Thalassoroseus pseudoceratinae: one gene and its partner. Each later gene encodes a partner of the first gene's protein in a complex. Links are inferred from orthologs where the notes say so. Each region holds a gene or a part of one and is shown on either strand. Other genes may lie near its edges.

Region 1 (6,165 bases):
TCAGCATTCGGCCCGTGGGGCGACCGTTGGAATCGTGTAGGTTGACCACCGAGACGTCGAAGTGGCGTTGACCAATTTGCGAATGGACCGTGCTTGAACGGTCGGAATTCACGTGTTCCCGAAGACCTGGCATTGTTTCTCGTATCAGCGACCAGGAACCGTGACGGAGCGTTTCCGTGCGAACATCGAGTTCCGCTGAAAGTGATTGAAATAGTTTCTCGCTGGCAGTGTTGAAGCAGAGAACAGCCCCGTCCGCATCGAAAATGATCGTGGGCGTCGTCGATTGTTCCAACGCCAACGCCATCAAACTTGTGTTGGTTTGTTGAGTCGATGAACCAGCGGCAGCATTCATTGCGGAATCGATTTGAGATGGAGTCATAGATTCGGAAGTCCAGTCGAGAGAGGGAGGGGCGATTTCGGAGGTCGGGTGAGATTCGTGACCCGACGAGTTGTGTACGGTTTCTGGAACGGTCTTGGCAGCGGTAAGCTGGGAGTGAGCCGCTGCAATCATCGTGTCTGCGACAGCGGTGTAAGCTTCGGACCAGGCGTTTTGTAGCTCGGCGTTCCAATGGTCGCCGGCAACATCGGCTAGCACTTCCAGCAGAACGCTGCCGACATCGGCGTAGTCGTCGTCCGAAACTCCCCACTGCATGTGGCGAACGCCGAGGTCACCCAAGTACCGTTCGAGCGCTTCGGGTTGGTCGAGCCAACGGACGATCAAAACCAACGCTTGCCCGAGTTTCTGGCGTTGATCGATGAGATCAGCCCCCGCGAACAACGGCATTAACGTCGGTTGTTGCTCGAACAACCGTTCGTAAAAAAGTTTTGTGATGTGATCGAGTTGCCCACGCAAAAGTGCGAAGGAATCTCGTAGTAGACCGACGGCCAATCCCATGAATACTAGCCCTTTCGCCGATCGAGAATGCAAGAGATATCCAGCACGACAAGCAGTGCGTCTTCCAGGCGTAGCACACCTCGCAGCACACCGCGTCGGGATGCGGCAAGCGAGTGTGGAACGGGGTCCATGCGTGTCTTGCCCACATCGACAACTTCGCCAACTTCATCGACGAGAAGACTGAACCATTCGTCGCGGTAGCGAACCACAACGTTCATTGGTTCCTTGTCTCCCTCGAGAGGGGCAAGATCGAAGTACGTGCGAAGATCGACAGCCGTCACGATTTGCCCACGTAAGTTGAGCAATCCCGCGATGTCCGGCGGCGCTTTGGGAGTCTTGGCGATTCTTTGTGGATTGAGCACTTCTTGAACCACAGTAACTGGGACGCCGTATAAATCGTCGGCGACCCGGAAAGTCACATACTGTTGTGAGACATGCGACGTGGTATTGCTCGACGGTACTGTTGGAGCGGTAGTCGTCATGCAGAGATCCTTTCCTGGCTGCCCTGAGTTTCGCAGAGACGGCGAATCGTCGAGACGAGTGCGGTGGGGTCAAACTTTCGCAGCGTAGCATCGTACCCCGCGTCTTTGGCTCGATTCTCCAAGTCGGTTTCTTGAAGAGCCGTCATTGCGATCAGTTTCGTTGACTTGAGTTCCGGTCGGACTCGACAAGCATTCGCAAACTGGAATCCATCCATTGAAGGCATTTCAAGATCGCTCACGATGATCTGGAACCGCTCCCCACGATCGATCCGCCCGATGGCATCATCCCCTGCTCCGCACGCCACCACTTCGTACCCCTGAGACTCTAAGGTGGTTGTGATGAGCTGACGGAAGAAGATGGAATCATCGACCACAAGCACTCTCGGAAGCGATTTCCGCTTGACGTCGGCGTACCATTCGGGGTTGGCCTGGTTGATGTAGTAGTGGGTATCGATGACATCGACAGCTTGCCCACCAAGAATTGCTGTGCCGAGGACACCGGGTTGATTGGCATTCATGTGCATCGTGAGGCGTTCTTCGATGATGTCGCGAATGCCCTGCACCATCAGGCCCATCGAATTATTGCCTTCACTGAAGACAATAACGGGTTGAATGTTCGTGCTGCTCTCCACGCTGGATGTGCCATCGATGGTCAACAGCGGCAGAAGTTGATCGCGGTATTGCACAACCTTCCTGCGACCGGCCGTTTCGATTTGTTCTTTGGGAATTTCTTCCAGACGTGCAACGAGAGACAACGGCACACCCATCGTGCGATTGTCACCGGCATTAAACAGAAGGACGTTCGTTGGTTCGGGACCGTGAGAGTCGGAGAGTTCGTGATTGAGGTTGTCGTTGGACGGCAGCCCACCGTTTTGATTCGCGATTCCGGCGATATCCAGAATCATGATGACGCGGCCATCACCCAGAATGGTTGTGCCCTGATAAATATCGATGTGTTTGAGAAGGGAGCCAACCGGCTTTACGACAATTTCTTCAGTATCGAAGACCTGAGAAACAAGAATGCCAAATTGGTCTTCTCCGACCTGAACAACGGCGATATTGGCTTCCTCGGTCGATCGGTGACCGTCTTCAAGTCCGACAATTTCGTGGAGCGGAATCAACGGCAGCAGCCGATCGCGGAGGCGGTAGAACTCGTGGTTTCGAATTCGTTCGATCTTCCGCAGATCGGATGAGGACAATCGCACCAATTCCACGACACCGAGTTGCGGAATCGCAAAACTTTCCCCCCCGGCTTCCACGATCAATGCCGATATAATCGCGAGCGTCAGCGGAATTTTGATTTTGATGGTCGTGCCTCGACCGGCTTGTGACGTCAGTTCGATGGTCCCGCCGATTTTCTCGATCTGCGTCTTGACCACGTCCATTCCCACCCCGCGTCCGGACACCGAACTAATCTTCTCGGCGGTCGAAAAACCGGGATGAAAGATGAACTGCATCAAGTCCGCTTCGCTGCGGAGTTCGGCGTCGGCTTCGGAAATGAGTCCCTGCCGGATGGCTTTTTCCCGGACTTTGTCGACCGCGATTCCGCGTCCATCGTCATCAATTCGGATGATGACGTGACCGCCCTCATGGTACGCTTTGAGGTGAATGCGACCGGTTTCGGGTTTGCCGAGTTGTTCACGTTCCTGTGGCGATTCAATCCCGTGATCAGCGGAATTCCGCACCATATGCGTGAGCGGATCTTTGATGGCATCGAGAACCGTACGATCCAACTCCGTCTCGGCACCGTAGAGTTCGAGGTCAATCTGCTTTTCCGTGACGTTCGCCAAGTCACGAACCAACCGCGGAAGTTTATTCCACGCATTGCCAATTGGCTGCATCCGCGTTTTCATCACTCCTTCTTGCAAATGAGTGGTCACGCGGTTGAGTTGAGCCACGGGAGTGGCATATCGAGATTCCTCATCGCCTCGTGTGAGTTGCAGGAGCTGGTTACGAGTCAGAACCAATTCCCCGACGAGGTTCATGAGGTGGTCCAACACTTGCACATCAATTCGAATGGAAAGTTCCGACGTGCGTGCCGTTTCGTCCCAACCTTTCGACTGTTGTTCCTTTGAAGGAGCCGGTTTATTCGCTGGTTCACTTGGTTTCGGTGGGGCACTCGGTCCGGGCGTTGGCTCTGGATTGGCTGAGGGCACCGCAGCGGCGGCGTTGACCGGTTCGGGGTCTGGCGTTGGGATTGGTGCGTCTATCGGCGCCGGTTCGGTATCGACGGAGTTTTCCGGCTCGTCTGGTTCCGGTGTGGCCAATTCCGGAGCCTCCGGCGTGTCGGCAGTGGCTGGTTCCGGAGTTTCCGGCTTTGAGAATGATTGAGGAACTGATGCCAACAAGTCGAGCTTATGAATCAGACGCTTGTCATCGCCGTCATCCTCGGCTCCGGTCATCTCGATCGAATCCAGCAGTTCCTTCGTGCGATCGACGGCTTCGAGCACGAGGGAAATCGCATCCGGCGTGACGGGCAATGCTCGGCTTCGCATCTGCCCGAGGACGTTCTCCGCGGAGTGAGCCACGCTTTCCAACTTCGGCAACCCAAGAAAACCGCAGGTGCCTTTGATGGTGTGAATCGTTCGGAAAATGCTCGCGATCAGGTCGGTATCGGTGGGGCGTTTTTCGAGTTGAACGATCTCAGAATCGAGTTGCCCTAGGTTCTCCCAGCTTTCTGCAAGAAACTCTTTTACAATGTCATCGGTCATGCTGGAGAGATCCTTTTCGGCGTACCAAAAACAGGTCGCGAACGTGTCGCTCTATCTATTTTCGGCTGAAAATGTATCCAGCTTGACTAGGTTTTCTTGAGGATTTGCGGGAGATACGGGTCATGGGCAGACACTGACGAATACTTCGGGGAAGTACGGCGAAAAAGTCGCTTTTCGCTGGTTTTCGCTCAGAATCTGAGAACGAATTTGCACTCTGAGAAATACGTGCTCGGGCGGGTGTGCTCGTTGACCACGACAGCGTCAACTAGGGGCCGATAGCCAAGCGTAGTGGAACTTCCAAACCATGTTGCTCCATCAGGGCGGCGTTACGCAGAACGCGATGCGTGGGACCGTCGGCGTGAATTTCGCCCGCATCCAAAATTAGAACCCGGGAGCAGTGTAGAACGACGAAGTCCAAATCGTGAGTGGCAATTAGTTGGGTTCCCGCATACGCATCTAAATGTGAGATCAGAGAGCGACGCGCTCGTGGATCGAGATTGCTCGTCGGTTCATCGAGTACCAGAATCGACGGCTGACATGCCAACACCCCTGCCAAGCCGACGCGTTTGCGTTCGCCATCACTCAGCCTCATTGTGCTCCGGCGTTCGAAGCCCGCAAGTCCCACTTGTTCCAGACTCACACGCACACGCTCGTGGACCTCTTCCTTTGATAAACCCAGGTTTAGCGGCCCAAACGCGACATCCTCGGCCACAGTTGGGCAGAATAATTGATCATCGGGGTCTTGGAACAGGAAACCAACTTGCTGACGTACCGATGGCAGTGTGTCACGGTTGACTGGCTGTCCATGAATGGAGACCGAGACAGTTCCAGTACCGGTCGCATGAGTCCGCGGCAATAACCCGTTCAAATGCATCAGCAACGTCGATTTGCCCGCACCGCTCGGTCCGACCAACCCAACGCGTTCGCCAGGTTGCAAAACGAAACTGATCTCCCGCAGAGTCGGCGGTCCACCGGCATAACGGAAAGAAAGTTCACTCACACATACGGCGGGGGCCGGTGTGGGTGAAGTATCTGAGGAGGGACCGGTCATGCGGTGGTAACACTCGGTGGTCTAGCGTGAGGTGAGTCGGCAGGATTCCACACTATCCTACCGGTCAGCTCGAGCGTTGTGAAAGGATTTGTTCGGGCCGATGTCGTTGAGTGTTCGGTGTCGTCCATCCCACCCGCGAGCGCACATCGAGTCGTGAACGCGTTCGGCACGCGTCAATGCTCGAACGAGCAACATCCCGATGAGTTGGACCGAGAGTCGCCAGCGAGCAAACAGCGGGCGTGGATTGACCGTTCGGGCCGCACGAGCGGTTTGCATGCGTTCCAGTTCTTCCCAAAGAACAAAGAGGTACCGATACGACAGCACAAGCACGCTCAAAAGCAACTCGGGCACATGGAATTGCCGAAACGTTTGGATCAACTCGTCAAACGAGACAACGCGCGTTAGCCAGAGTGCGGCTAAAAACGAGATCAGCCCACGAAACGCAATCGCAGCGGCTAATTCACCACCGCTGCGAAATCCCTGAGAGAACGGCAACGAAATTGCTAACAGACCTAGAAAGGGCAGGAAAACGGCAAGCCGACGTCCCAAGTACGACAGCGGTGTTTCGGCAAACGCATGAGCCGCCCAAAGAATCGCCAACAGCATTCCATGGAACGGCCAGTAACCGATCGGCACGGTCAATCCCGCGACGATGATCATTAGGCAGAACCCGACTCGCCAAATGGGAGATGAATTTGAACGCGACGGTGAGAACTCGTTCACGCCGATCTACTTTCCGACTGCGATCCAACGGACTCTGCTTCGAGTTGCATTCGAGAACGGATCGAGCGTGCAAACAGAAACGCTGCGACCGCGACGGTCAATGTGCCAAGCATACCCGCGAGCGAAACCGAAACTCGTTGCCACCACGGTGACCGATTCCAACCGGCAAACGGCGACGGAATTGCATAGTCGCTGAGGACAAATCCCGGTCCATCATCCGCTTGATCGATAAAACCACGCGACTCGGCAACCGCTTCCAATCCGTCCGGAGCGGACGATGCAAACGGTGCAAGAAAAGCGGCA
Region 2 (4,514 bases), on another replicon or contig:
GCACGCCGAGGAAGAGTTGACTGACCATCGTCGTCAATTCGTCGGGGGAACGACGATCCCGAAACAGCGTGACCGCTCCGTTGCGGAACGTGCCGCCTTGAGCCGTGAGCAATTCCCGTGTGAATTCATCCCAAGGCGTGTTCTCGCGGAATTTTTGTCGAATCCAATAGTCATAGTTCAACGTGTTCTTGATGCCCACGCGATACGGGTTCGGCCGCAACAAATCGACCCACTTGTTCGCCCAATGCTCAGCGAATTCGGGGCGGTTCAACAGATTGTCCACCAACTCGCTGCGTTTGTTTGGCGACGGATCATCCAAGAACGCTCGGGCTTCGTCGGCGGTCGGGGTGCGGCCGATGATGTCGATATACACCCGACGCAGAAAGGAGTGATCGGGAGCCGGTTCGGAGGGTTTCAACGCGAGTTTCTGGAGTTTGTCCCAGACCAAACCATCAATGAAATTTTGCTTCGGCAATTCCGTGTAGAACTCTGCTGGAACTTGCCCCGGAAGCGGCACCGCGACTTCCGAGACCGTGATTTGGTCCATGAACCGAGCCATGATGGCGGCGTCACCAGTGAGTTTTCCGGCGGTGACCACGCCATCTTTATCGACGGCAGCGATCGCCGATTCGTTGGACTGGAACGAGCTGAGTCGCGTGACATCTCGGCGTGTGCCATCCGCATAAATGGCGGTGACGAGAAGTTGTTGCGAGTCGTCGTTCTTCAGGATGCGTTCGGTCGGGTAAACTTCGATTCGATCCAATTTGGCCACACCGGGAAGTTCACGCGGGGCTCCGGATTCCACCCAACGGGTGAGCGTTTCAAAGTGCTCGCCCTCGGGATCAAGACGCTTTCCGCCACCGTGCGGCGTGCGGGCGATGGGTTTGGTCAGCAGAAGACTTCGTGACGGGTCCGGCAGGAACACCCGCCGACCGCGTGCTTCTTTGGTGAGGGCATCGTAGTCGAAGTTCGGATCGAACCCCAATAGCGAGAGTTGAAATCCGTTCTGTCCACGAGCTTTTCCATGACACGCCCCGGCATTACAGCTGAACCGGGTCAGGATTGGTTGGACGTCACGTTCGAAATCGACCGGCAATGGGGCACTTGTTTCTGTGATCTTCACAGGAACCGTCGCGGTCAAGTCGGCGACACGCACCTGGACTGTTGTTGTGCCATCACCGACAGCTTGCAACAGTCCATGTTCATCCACGCGGACGACCTGGGGGTTCTCGGACACGAATTCCGCATCCCGGGTGGCGTCTCGACGGAGAGATTGCGATGCCCAAGCTGTAACCAAGAGTTGTTGCTTGGCATGAGGGCCGCGGAGCGTGATGGTTTTCGGCGTCAATTCCAACCGCGACCATTGCGACTCATCCGCAACAGCCAATGGGGAAACACACGCAAGAAAGCTCAAACCGAGCAAAAATCGTTTCATCAAGACTTACCACCAACGGATCAAAGCATTCCAATCTATTGGTAGTATATGAAACTCGATCCATCAAAAACAATTCGGAAGGCATCCCGATTGCTGTTTTTTTCGATCTGTCAGATCGGCGGGCGTAACGCTCTGCACCGAATCCAAGAGAAATTTTCGCATGGCAAGTCGTGCGAACGGACTAAACAAGACTTTTGCTCGCGACACTGCGTTGAATCCGAGTGGCCATGTCTTGCAGGGGAACGACTTCGTCCGCCAGTCCTTCCTGAATCGGAAACCGAGGCATCCCAAAGACGACACAACTAGCTTCATCCTGAACCATGATTTTGGCGCCCGCGTTCTTCAACTCGCGACAGCCGTGCAAACCGTCCGACCCCATGCCGGTCATGATCACGCCGAGCGTATTCGCGCCATACACAGGAACCAGTGAGCGGAACAGATAATCCACGGCCGGTCGACAACTATTTTCCGGCGGATCGTCGGTGATTTTGACGTGGACATCGTCACCAATCTTGACGACTTTCATCTGCTTGCCGCCCGGTGCGATATACACATTGCCCGGTTCCATCGGGTTCCCGCATTGAGCTTCTCGAACATTCAATGCGCTCGAGGAATTCAAACCATTAGCCAGCAACCGCGTGAACATCGGTGGCATGTGCTGAACGATCAAAATTGGAGCCGGGAAGTCCGCTGGGAGTTGCGGGATTAGCTGTCGAAGTGCATCCGGTCCCCCCGTGGAGATTCCAATGGCAACGGCCTCGATTGTTCCCGATGCCCGAGTCCGCCAAGACTCTTGAAGACTCGCGGGTTTCGCCGGAACCGGAATCGTCGGTTGGACACGCTGTGTTTTGATACGGAATGCCTCGATTCGCTCCGATAAATCATGGATCAGTTTTTGGCGGCTATGCTCGATGGAATCGGTCCGCGGTTTGACGATGAAATCAAACGCTCCCCGACGCAAGGCATTCATTGTGCGTTCAGCGTCCGACTGGTTGGCCCCGCTGATCATGATTGCCTTCGTGGACCACTGGCGAGATCGAAGTTGGTCCAGAACCTCAATTCCGTTCATTCGTGGCATTTCGAGATCGAGTGTAATGAGGTCGGGGCGATACCGCTCAATCTTCTCCACGGCGGCGATTCCATCACCTGCGGAGCCGACGACCTCGACGCCAGGAATCGCTTCCAAAGCATCGCGGACAATCTTGCGATAGAGGAGCGAATCATCGACGACCAACATACGAATTGGTTGCTGCACCACAGAACCGTTCTTTCTTCTCTCAATAGTGACTAATTCATATCCGGTATCAGTCGAACTCTTGCATCCTGCCGCCTTACCAACAGTTGAGGTTTGGCAAGAATGTGTCTTGTTAGGATGCAAGTCTTCCTAGCATCAAGGATGCTAGTGGCCCTGGGGTGCCACACACGGTCGACCTCGTTCCCCTGGGGGATTAGGTCGCTGCAGGGATCCAACGGTCGAGTTTTGCTTTCAAGACATCCACTGTGAACGGCTTGACAATATAGTCTGAAACACCGGCTTGAATTGCCGAGACCACTCGTGATCGCTCCGCTTCCGTGGTGATCATGATGAACGGGATTGTCTCGTTGATACTTCGGACGTTCTCTAGGAATTCCAGCCCGTCCATATTCGGCATGTTCCAGTCGCTCAGGATTAAATCGAACTCCGCGGACTTGAAGAGACTGAGTGCTTGCACGCCATCTTCAGCGTCTGCAACTTGCGTGACACTCAGCAGAGAGAGTCCTCGCTTGATGATGGTTCGCATTGTTCCTGAGTCGTCAACAACTAGTGCTCGCATGAGCGTGGTCTTTCTATATAACCAAGTAAAGATTGGAAATGAGTGTATTCGAGTGAATGGAGTGCACAGATCGTGCATGCTAGTTTGGTGCGAAACCGGCTTCAAGACAGAATTTGCCGACGTCGGATTGATAGTTGAGGCAGATCGGTTTGATCGAAGTCGGGTAATGAATCTCGTGGTCAGCTCCGCTAATGATATTGGGGGTGCTGATCGAGAGATTTAGTTGTTCAAATTTGGCTTTTGCAGACCCGGCAATCATGTTCGTGATCTCGCCAATGGCGTCTCGGACATCGGCGTTGACTTCCTCGACTTTCGTCCCCAACATGCGTTCCACAATATTCAAGGCCGTCTGGCGGGCCACGCTAAAAACGACGGTTCCGGTTGCTCCGCCTGTGATTCCAATGACCGCACTGAGGTCGAAGGCCGGGACCACAGAATTCTTTAGCGTAAGACTTTCCCGAACAGGCTCACAACCAAGCATCATTGTGAATACGTCTCGAGTGGAACCCATAAGAGGGTTCACAATAGCCGCTGTCAGGCGTGATGTTTGGCTGATTTGAGTTGTCATTGCGTTGTTGCCAATCAGGAATTCAGTGAGGGAGAATGAGTCCATGAAGAGTGGGATGAATTCGTTCCTAAACTAGCTTACGCTGCGTTTTGTTGCGTTTTGTTATCTTGGGATTCGGGCTAAGAGTTTGATGAGGACTCCGGTTACAACGATTTAACGGGTTTCGTATGTGGTCGAATGATTTGGTTGCTCGTTTTAGACTACATGATGTTCGTGACGATGTTGTTTCTTTTCACCAGGATTGCGAAAAAGTCTCATTCGTGCCTAGCACATGAACTATGGTCTGCTGTGGCGACCTTTGCGTCATCGCTTCGCTCCGAATGACGATGAAACATTACTTTCTTGTACTCTCTCATTTCCGATGACCGAATCCCTAGTATCTGAACCTGTGATTTCCGAGTCCGATCGGGACGCCAGTTTGCCTGGTGTCTCTGTGCAGATCGCTGACTTATTGACAGGGACCAAGTTGCGGCATCCACTTCTCAATAGTGCCGGTGTGCTGTTGGTCGCGGAAGGGACAACGATCACGTCTCAACTCAAGCAGCGGATCGCCTCCTATGGTAAAGACAATGTTCGTATCAATCCGGATGACTTAGGGAATGTGACACTCGATGTTTCCGACATTGAAGGGCGTCAAACTGTCGGGACGACTTCAGAGCTGATCGAACGACTAGATTCGATTATCGATCAGGGCGTG

Evidence for each region. Proteins that work in one complex are often made in the same cells at the same time.
Region 2: the proteins of G6R38_RS04075 (region 1) and G6R38_RS19685 are in contact, whole or in part, in a solved structure (PDB 1A0O), measured with the Escherichia coli proteins. The link is inferred for Thalassoroseus pseudoceratinae from one-to-one orthologs.

Annotation. Positions count from the first base shown.
Region 1 is NZ_JAALXT010000001.1:1,091,861-1,098,025, reverse strand. The notes cover bases 1,174-4,423. They hold G6R38_RS04075 (hybrid sensor histidine kinase/response regulator), read right to left. Parts: upstream 4,089-4,423; coding sequence 1,374-4,088; downstream 1,174-1,373. Other genes in these bases: G6R38_RS04070 (energy-coupling factor ABC transporter ATP-binding protein), read right to left, coding at 4,354-4,423; G6R38_RS04080 (chemotaxis protein CheW), read right to left, coding at 1,174-1,377. Outside these bases: G6R38_RS04085 (methyl-accepting chemotaxis protein), read right to left, coding at 1-895; more of G6R38_RS04080, read right to left, coding at 901-1,173; more of G6R38_RS04070, read right to left, coding at 4,424-5,139; G6R38_RS04065 (energy-coupling factor transporter transmembrane component T family protein), read right to left, coding at 5,197-5,862; G6R38_RS04060 (energy-coupling factor ABC transporter permease), read right to left, coding at 5,859-6,165. UniProt on the Escherichia coli protein: Involved in the transmission of sensory signals from the chemoreceptors to the flagellar motors. CheA is autophosphorylated; it can transfer its phosphate group to either CheB or CheY.
Region 2 is NZ_JAALXT010000005.1:490,585-495,098, reverse strand. Bases 1,567-4,506 are described here. They hold G6R38_RS19685 (response regulator), read right to left. Parts: upstream 3,250-4,506; coding sequence 2,884-3,249; downstream 1,567-2,883. Other genes in these bases: G6R38_RS19675 (HD-GYP domain-containing protein), read left to right, coding at 4,179-4,506; G6R38_RS19680 (chemotaxis protein CheX), read right to left, coding at 3,329-3,760; G6R38_RS19690 (protein-glutamate methylesterase/protein-glutamine glutaminase), read right to left, coding at 1,617-2,693. Also shown: G6R38_RS19695 (DUF1549 domain-containing protein), read right to left, coding at 1-1,435; more of G6R38_RS19675, read left to right, coding at 4,507-4,514. UniProt on the Escherichia coli protein: Involved in the transmission of sensory signals from the chemoreceptors to the flagellar motors.